Regions from separate parts of the Viridibacillus sp. FSL H8-0110 genome, predicted to be linked through region 3. Evidence: riboswitches for the same ligand, from Rfam matches in the RefSeq annotation. Region 3 holds a riboswitch; each other region holds the start of a gene.
What was found. A riboswitch is a leader RNA that binds a small molecule or an ion and turns the genes downstream of it on or off. The one in region 3 is predicted to bind cobalamin.
Positions count from the first base shown of each region.

Region 1: another riboswitch for cobalamin. It lies ahead of nikA (nickel ABC transporter substrate-binding protein); the one in region 3 lies ahead of metE (5-methyltetrahydropteroyltriglutamate--homocysteine S-methyltransferase).
Region 2: another riboswitch for cobalamin. It lies ahead of MHH98_RS11525 (Ig-like domain-containing protein); the one in region 3 lies ahead of metE (5-methyltetrahydropteroyltriglutamate--homocysteine S-methyltransferase).

Region 1 is NZ_JBBOPJ010000001.1:2,929,934-2,933,223, forward strand. Features, by position in the region: gene nikB (nickel ABC transporter permease) at 1-181, opposite strand, end outside; gene nikA (nickel ABC transporter substrate-binding protein) at 218-1,849, opposite strand; cobalamin riboswitch at 2,003-2,188, opposite strand; partial or broken gene MHH98_RS14695 (hypothetical protein) at 2,554-2,751, shown strand; gene MHH98_RS14700 (class I adenylate-forming enzyme family protein) at 2,876-3,290, opposite strand, start outside.
Region 2 is NZ_JBBOPJ010000001.1:2,303,178-2,306,467, forward strand. Features, by position in the region: gene MHH98_RS11525 (Ig-like domain-containing protein) at 1-1,339, opposite strand, end outside; cobalamin riboswitch at 1,528-1,720, opposite strand; gene MHH98_RS11530 (hypothetical protein) at 1,881-2,039, opposite strand; gene panF (sodium/pantothenate symporter) at 2,190-3,290, opposite strand, start outside.
Region 3 is NZ_JBBOPJ010000001.1:877,615-880,904, forward strand. Features, by position in the region: cobalamin riboswitch at 392-582, shown strand; gene MHH98_RS04435 (hypothetical protein) at 838-1,068, shown strand; cobalamin riboswitch at 1,205-1,394, shown strand; gene metE (5-methyltetrahydropteroyltriglutamate--homocysteine S-methyltransferase) at 1,600-3,290, shown strand, end outside.

The sequences.
Region 1 (3,290 bases), 2.1 Mb from region 3:
CTAATCCGAGTTCGAGTCGCAAGTCAGTCACAGCCACGTCGGTTGGGGGAATATTCGACAATCTTAAATAAGCTACTGCTGGGTCTCCAGGAATTAAGTGCAATAAAATAAAAGTAATAATGGAGATTCCTAATAATATTGGAATTAGACTTGAGAGACGTTTAACTAAAAACCAACTCATGTAGCACTCCTTAAGTTATTATTAATAATTCTTGCTTCATTTAACATCAATTGTAGTTAAAGGTACCTCAGCTTCTTGAGGTAAAAAATCTAATCCGCTAATATTCTTGTGATATACAGCTACATTTGATTGGTAAGATATCGGTAAGTATACTGCTTGATCATGTAATGTTGATAAAATATCTGTATACATCATTTTTCTTTCTTTTTCATCTGTAGTTAAAAGTACTTTTTTAATTTTCTCGTCTATTTCCTTCTTTTCTGGTAATCCCAATAATGCAGTATAATCTGGACCACCATTTTCCGAATCTGTAGTAATTGAGGCTAAATAAGAATGCGGGTCAAAAGGTACGGCCCATGTTGATGTAAATAATATATCGTAATTACCTTGGAATGCAGTTGTCCAGAAAGTATTCGTTTCCTGACTAGTTAACTTAATATCAATTCCTAGTTTTCTAAAATCACCTTGTACAAATTCAGCAATCGACTTTTGGATGTTATCAGTACTATTAAATAAGAATTCCAGTTGCAGCTCTTTTCCATCTTTTTCTCTAAACGCTTTACCCTCTACTTTTTTCCAGCCTGCTTCATCTAATAACTGTTCTGCTTTCGCAATATCATAGTCATATGGATTTATATCAATCTTTGTGTAATCCAATACAGGTGGGAACAGTGTATCTGCCTTTTTTTCCATACCATAAAAAATATTATCGATTGCTGCCTGTTTATTGAAAGCATAATTGAGTGCTAAACGCACTTTATGATCTTTAGTTGCTTCTTTGTTTGTGTTAAATAGTAACGTTCTTGTAGCAGTAGGCTCTGATAATTTAGTTTCATATTTCCCTGAATCCTTTAAAAACTGGAAAGAATCCTGACTAATGACCCCATTACCAAAAATAAAATCAAGTTCGTTTTTCTCAAAAGCTAATACTCTAGATTCTCCGTCTGTAATGACTTTGACAACTACCTTTTCTACTTTAGGTTTAGTACCCCAATACTTTTCATTTCTTTTAAAAACCGCATACTCATTCTTCTTATATTCGCTAAGTACCCACGGACCTGTACCAATCTGAGATTTAAGTCCATCTTTAAATGTGTCTTGGCTGTCAGGAAAAGCAGCTTCTCCAACAAACCTCAAAGGCCTTATGTAAGTTAATTCTTGAAGCGTTGGATAATAAGAATTGTTCAATGTAAGTTTAAAAGTATATTCATCCAATGCTTCTGTATTTTTGATTTGGTTGATTAACTCTACCCATTCATGTTGTTTGCGATTATCTAAAATTGTATCGAAGTTTTTCTTTACAATTGCTGCATTAAACTTCGAACCATCAGAAAACTCAACATCTTTTCTCAGATGGAATACATATTCTTTGCCATCTTTCGAAATATTCCAGCTTTCTGCTAACCAAGGTTGAATTTCCCCTCCCTTCCCGTAGTAAACAAGTGACTCATATACCATAGCTTGGGAGAAAAACTCATTTGGAAAATATGTATGTGGATTTAAGTCGCCTATATCTCCAGTCATGGAAAATGTAACAACTTTTGATTGATCTTTAACAGACGCATTATCTTGTTCTTTTGCTTTGTTACTACACCCAGTAATAAAACTCGCGAGAATTACTAGTAGAACAAGAAAATTCCGTAGTATCTTACTTTGTTTAATAAACATGTTTAATCACCTTCATTTTTAGAATTTAAACTATTAAAAATACTGAAATACAAAAAAGCATTCCTAACCCAATTAAAAAGGTTAGAAATGCTCATAGTTTTAGATCAAATTTATCTCCTAGCACTCCAACACCTCCCTATCTCCCGTAGGTTAACAGCATTTTTAGAACAGGCAGGTCTTCTGACTTAGGTTCATCGCTCCAATGCGTCTTCCCGGATATTCCAGTGACTTATTTGCATGAGGCTCACCCTTACAGCGGCGGGACCATGTCGGATTTTCACCGACTTCCCTATTAAGTATTCGCTATTAAACGAACACACCTATTCCAATACTATATGTAATTTTTTTGTGGAAATAAAAAAAGTTTTCCTAATATAAAGTATATTCGTTATTACTACTTAAAGCTATATCAATTTAAAGACTTAATTTTATACAAAAGTTTTACCACAAAAATTGCGCGTTTTTTTTTGCAGTTACACATATCGTTGCTGGTTGTAAACGTTACATTGCCTTACACCTAAAGTGGAAAATTCCACATTTATGCTTAACAAGAAAAAATAACCTGATTATAAATAACTGGTTCGCTTTTAGAGTACTAAAACTAATTAGAGTATCAATTTTGGATTCAAAAGTGACACGATAACGTAAAGCGAATAAACGAAGTGCCGATTTCTATTAAAGTGAAATTAGCACTTCGTTTATTTTATCATTTCAATTCAAATAAAATTGAAAAATTAAGTAACTCAAATTTAAAGATAGAGATTGTCCAAAATGCAAATCATTCCTTGGATATTGAAGAATTCGATACAACAAATTCAATATTAGCTTTATCAAGGGTAGTGGAAAAACTTCAGGAAGCATTAAAGACAATTCAGTGCAATAATGAGATTATCAAAAGATAACCAATTTAGGTCTAATTTAATCCCTAAAATAGATGATAAAGAGGTGCTAATTGCACCCCTTTTTTAATGGTTATTTACATTTTTGCTCCTCAATTCCGAACCCGTTAATAACCCAACAGACCGTTTACATTTGAATCGTTTGAAGTTTCTTTTTATCAATTTTCCCTACATGTGTTTTTGGTAGTTCAGGGATAAAATAAATATTCCGAGGGATTTTATAACTACCTAGATGACTTCTACAAAGGTCTTGAATTTCTTTAACATTATTAAATGCATCATCAGATACGATAAAAGCCGTAACGATTTCACCCCAGTGACAATCAGCAATTCCTATAACTGCGACCTCTTTCACCTTTGGATGAGTAATAATACATTGTTCCACCTCTTGAGGATAGACATTTTCCCCCCCTGAAATAATCATTTCTTTTACTCGTCCTACGATATAAATATCTCCGTCCAGATCCATCTTCGCTAAATCACCAGTACGAAGCCATCCATTAATAATAGTTTTAGCTGTCTCTTGTGGATTCTTCCAATAT
Region 2 (3,290 bases), 1.4 Mb from region 3:
ATGGTGCTTTAGGAGCCGTTTTATCAGCTACTTTTAATGTGAATGCTTTGCTCTTATTTTTAGATGCATCTGTAACATAAATTTTCAATGTTGAATTAGCTTTTTGCTTTTTGATTGTTAAAGAGTATGTGCCTTTTGTAGATGCAGTAGTTGATGCTAGTAGCTTAGAGCCGTTATAAATCGTAACTTTCGCTCCTGCTTCAGCTTTGCCTTTAACAATTGTTGTTTGATCACTAACTTTATTAGCTGTTGCTACTTCAGGTGCTGTAATGTCAAATTTAAGTGACTCTGCAGCATCAGACATATCATAAATACGGTTTTTGCCTTTTACAAAGCGGTCATATGCAGCAAGTGCACGTAATCCTTGATCTGAAGACATTAAGTTTGGAATTTTAAGTGATAAACCGCTTTTTAATCCACCTGTAGCACTATCTACAAAACTTACTAGGTTAGAAACAGCCCAGTTACCATTACCTTTGACGAAACGTGGATCCGTCTTTGGATTTGTTTGATTAGACGTTAAATTGATGATGAATTGAGATACCGTTTCAGGGCTGTCACCTTTTGCCCACTCTGAGTAGAAACCACCTTGTTCACCTAGTTCTTTACCTAAATAATCATTTGCTTTTTCAACTGCTGCTTTTACCTTGTCATCCTTTGTATAAGGTGCTAAAGCCGTAGCCGTCATTGATGTTGAATCTTTATCAGATCCATAATCTAGAGCCCACGCAAATGATCCATCTTCAAATTGATCTTTTACTAAATCATTTACTAATTTAGTTCTTGTAATCTCTGCATATTTCGATTCCGTTGATAAATCATAATTTTTCGTATCAATAGCATTTAAGAAATGAAATTTATTCCCATTAGTTAATTTTTCTGCTTTTTCTGTAGCTAAATATGTATCATACATAGACTTAACTAAATCATATCCCCCAATATTACGTGGATCTTTGTTGATTGCTGTTAGTGCAATAATGACTTTTGAATATTTACCAACGTCTTCAGAGATTTTGCCATCTTTACTTTTAACCTCTTTGACTAGATTATTGTAATAAGTTTCATAGTATTTAGATGGAACTGGTACGCTAGCACGAGCGAAATCAGTTACGTAGTCTTCATCACCAAATGATGGATTCGGCACTTGTTGTAGTAAAAATGCCGCTGTTGAATTTAGAACGTTTTTATAACTGACATCTTTCGCTGGTACTTGAACTGTCGCTGACGTATTTTCTGCAGCGTTTACTGTCGACAATTGTCCTGGTAGTTGTGAAAACGCTAATAAACTTGCCATACCGATTGGTGCTGCCCATTTTCTTACCCATTTACTTTTGTACATGTTGAAATCCCCCATATCTTTTTGTGAATTATTAGTAGTTTTCACTTCAAAAGGATACAAAAAAATGTAAAAGGGCAAAAAAATATCCCTTTACACAATGCAAAGAGATTTTGGACGGCGAAATGCCAGAAAAATGTACAGTTATATACAAAAAGGCCTTCGATGCTCCAAATCTCCCCCTCGAAGATTGAAACTACATTATAAAAGCAGGTCTCCTGGCTTGTGTATCTATTTACTCTTGTTCCTTCCCAGCGCATTATACATGCACCAGTGGTTTGCAACAATTTCATCCACACTTACAGTAGCGGGGCTGCATCGGATTTACACCGATTTCCCTTTTAGCTTATGATCAACATAAGCACTCTTATAAGAACTATTTAATTGTCTATTAATCTAAAGTATTTCATAAAAGTTTTAGAATGTAAATTAATATTTTTTATTGTATTAAAATTCAGACTTTTTCGTATTAAAACAATAAAAACATAATAAAACCCTACCTGTTTTTAGCAAAGGGTAGGGTTTTTATAAAATTACTATGGCATCAGACTTCGTAATCATCGCTTCCCTTCGTATGTTGATTGAATGCGTTTAACTGCTCTACTGTTAAGTTTCTCACGTAAAGATAAAAATTCATCGACTCCATACCATAATTTTCACAAGCTAGACAATACGTTTCATAACCTTCTCTATACATTTCCATGTGGATACCCTCCTGTTATATAACAAATTAATTATTTTTTATTACTATATAACAGCCAGAGTTATCTGTCAATTGATTCATCAAAAAATATTTACCGTTTTTTCAACATAAAAACACCAAACTTTTTAATTGAAAGTTTGGTGTTTTATATTAAATAATCGATGTCCCAGTCTTAACTTTGTCCTTCGTAACAAGACTTACTACAACAAATGCTACTAAAGATAAGATAATCGGCAACGTAACCGTATGCATACCTAATACACTTGGCATTATTTGATCAATGTAGATATAAGATGAAATCCCGATAATCATCGATGCAATTGCACCGTATTTGTTTCCTGTTTTCCAGTAGAGACCAAATACAACCGGCCATAAGAATACAGATTCCAATCCACCGAAAGCAAATAAGTTCAGCCAAATAAGTAAATCTGGTGGACGTAGAGCTACTAGTACCACTGCTATCCCAATAACTGTAGTCACATAGAAACTTGCTTTTTTAATCTGTGCATCTGATGCAGTTGGTTTTATATAGTTTAAGTAAATATCCTTTACCACAGTTGAACTTACTAAAATAAGTAAAGCATTGACGGTAGACATAATGGCCGCCATTGGAGCAGCTAGAACAATTCCTGCTAAATAAGGGGGTAATACTTTTAGCGTTAGTAAAGGCATCACTTTATCGCCTATTTCTACGCCTGGTAATACTGGACGTGCTAGTACACCGATTAAATGCATGCCAAACATAACTGTAGCAAGTGCAATTGTGCCAATGATAATGGCTGTATGCATGCCTTTTGAGTTTTTATATGACATGGCACGAACGGCAATTTGAGGTAAGCCAATAACACCTATCCCAATTAAAATCCAAAATGTCGAAACATATAATGGCGTTAAACTACGATCTGCCCCATAAGGAGATACAAGGTTTGGATTTTCAGCTACTAAATCACTCATGATATTCGATATTCCACCACCAGCAATAACCGTAGCGACAAGTAAAATAACTGTCCCAATGACCATTACAGAACCTTGTACTGCATCTGTTAATGCTACTGCACGGAAACCGCCAATAATCACATAAATTAATACAGCACCTGCAAAGATAAACAATGCAGTAGAATAGTTTAAGCCTGTTAATGACTCAATTAATCGCGCTCCACCAATCCACTGAGCTGCCATAGAAGCAAATAAAAATAAAATAATACTGATTGCAGATACAATGACAACTATTTTGCTTTGATATCGTTCTCG
Region 3 (3,290 bases):
GTATTAGATAAAACTTTTTGCAGTACTGTCCAGGCCTTAATAAGATGAATAAAAGAACATTGTATAAACAACAGCAACTGTTTGAATTTTAGAACAGTTGCTTGCTCTTTATAAAATATATTTTGGCACATTAATATGGTTTATCTAAATAATATCAAATTTTTTTGAAATAGTAGTTGAAAATAGAACCCCTCCATTTTAAACACCCCATTGAATAAATCATTTATATCTATAATAAGAAGCATACACTTTGCTATTAGTATACAGAAATACTAATATTCTATCGAAAATTCAATCAATAATTTATATTCAACATAAATCCTTTTTTAAATTACATGTAAATAATATTATGAATATTTGTATTACATTATGGTAAGATGGTGATACAACTGAATAATGTGTAGAATTGGGTGCACTATTTTCAATAGATAGCTGCTTAAAAGGGAAATCGGTTAGAATCCGATGCTGTCCCGCAACTGTATGTAGGAGCAAACTTTTAGATCCACTGTTAGAACTGTAATGGGAAGGGAAAAGTGAGCGATGATGACAAGCCAGGAGACCTGCCTAGTTTAGTACACACCAAAAACCTACGTGGATAGGAGGTGTTATGTGATAATGAATAGAAACCCTATTTATATGATCACTGTACGACAGCGTATTAGAGAAAGCGTTTGGACTAATGAGGATTTAGAAGCGATTAAAACTTCTGTTTCTCTGTTTAGAAACGTTTATTCTAGTATGTATTGTCGAAACAGGGAACATATTAATTAATCATAAAAACATCTTTTATTAATTGATAAAAGATGTTTTTTTATTGAACAGATAAGGGGAATATGAATGAATATTGAAGAGTTTAAATTACAGTTAAAATCGAGGGTGATGCTCTCACAAGTAACAGATACAGTTTGTACTTTATTACAGGCGAAGAACGTGATTGAAAGCTCCATTGAAAATTGTGAAATTGAAAATATTGAAGAAGAATTAGGAAAGCTAGAAAAGGCTTATACAAGTGTATATAACGAACTTGTATATTACCCACATGATTTGATTGAAGCTAGTATTGATTAAAAGATGAAAGTGTAACTAATAATTATACTAAAAAAACTGTATTTAACGGTTTGGTAATCATATAAAATATAATTATTTTTATATTTAGAATATACTGAACAATTTATGGTTTGTGTGTTATAGTAAGTGAACAATTGAATATCGTGTAGGCTAAGGTGCGCTATCTTAAATAGATAGTCGCTTAAAAGGGAAATCGGTTAGAATCCGATGCTGTCCCGCAACTGTATGTTGGAGCAAACTTTAAAATCCACTGTTAGATTTGTGATGGGAAGGAAAAGTAAGCGATGATGACAAGCCAGGAGACCTGCCTTAGTTTAGTACACACCAAAAAACCTACGCGGATAGGAGGTGTTAGAGAGATTTTTTCAAGGATTATTATATCCTAGTACGATAAGCGAATTTGAAAGGGAATAGTGTGTCATTTTTTATTATTCCTGATTTTTTTCGATATTTACTATATTAAAAATCATCAACCACCTTTTAATGTTTTTCATTAATTGGTGGTTTTTTATTGAATTGGAGGATTGAAAGATGAAAAGTACAGTTATTGGATATCCATATATCGGGCCTAATCGTGAATGGAAAAAAACTATCGAAGCTTTTTGGTCAAAAGAAATAAGTGAACAACAATTCGAAGCTCAGATGAAAGAGTATAGATTAGCAAATATTCAAGTTCAGCTAGATGCAAAGATTGACTTAGTAACCGTAGGTGATTTTACATACTACGATCGTATGTTAGATTTAGCAGCAATGTTTGGAATTATTCCTGCACGTTATAAATGGAATTCAGATTTAGTATCTCTAGAAACTTACTACGCTATGGCACGTGGAAATCAATCTGCTTCTGCAAGTGAAATGACAAAGTGGTTTAATACGAACTATCACTATATTGTACCTGAGTATGAAGGACAAACTTTAAAATTATTGAACAATAAACCATTACGCTATTATTTAGAAGCGAAGGAAAACTTTAATACAGAGCTAAAGCCTACAATTATAGGCCCAGGGACATTTTATTTTTTAACAAAAGAAGTTGCAACGCTGAATAAGCCGTCATATTTACTTCAGTTAATCAAAGTCTATAGTCAACTATTGAGTGAACTTTCTGCAGCAGGTGCAAAATGGATTCAAATAGAAGAACCGATTCTATCAACTTCTTTATCTAAGGATGATATGGAACTAATCTCAGAAATATATGAACAACTAAACACTGTAAATTACTCTAGTAAATTGCTGCTGCAAACATATTTCGAGTCAGTAGAATGGTATGAAGAATTGATTAAATTACCTGTAGAAGGCATCGGGCTAGACTTTGTACATGGTCTAGAAGAGAATATTTCTAATATCAAAAAAATTGGATTTCCAAAAGATAAGGTTCTAGCAGCGGGAATTATTAATGGTCGTGACATTTGGATTACTCCTTTACAACAATCATCTGAAATGCTAATTGAATTAGAAAGTTTAGTTTCCCCTAATCATCTGTGGATTCAGCCATCATGTAGCCTAATGCATGTGCCAGTAAGTCTAACAGCAGAAACGAAATTATCAAAAGAGTTATATGAAAACTTAGCATTTGCTAATGAAAAGTTACAAGAGTTGGCTATTTTGAAAAACGCTTTGACAAATAATCGTGATGCGGATCAAGAGGCCTTCGAACAAAACAGATTAACTAGAGAATTGCTAAATAGCAGCTCAGTACGTCAACAAGGAGAAGTCCAGAAGAATATTAAAAGGTTGAGTGAAATTCAAATAACTCGTCAATCATCATATGCTATTCGAAAAGATCGTCAGCAAAAGATTTTACAATTACCAGACTTTCCGACAACAACAATTGGTAGCTTTCCGCAAACAGCTGAAGTGAAGCGCAATCGTTCACAGTTGAAAAAAGGACTAATTGATAAGGAACAACATGATGATTTCATAAAAAAAGAAATAAATAAATGGATTACGTACCAAGAAGAACTAGAACTTGATGTTTTAGTTCATGGTGAATTTGAAAGAACAGATATGGTTGAATACTTTGGAGAAAAGCTTGTTGGATTTGCATTTACAGAAAAAGCATGGGTCGTTTCATATGGATCACGTTGCGTTAAACCACCAATTATTTATGGAGATGTTAAGTGGGAAAAACCAATGACGCTCGATGAAACAGTGTACGCACAATCGTTAACAACTAAACCTGTTAAAGGTATGTTGACAGGGCCAATTACGATTTTAAATTG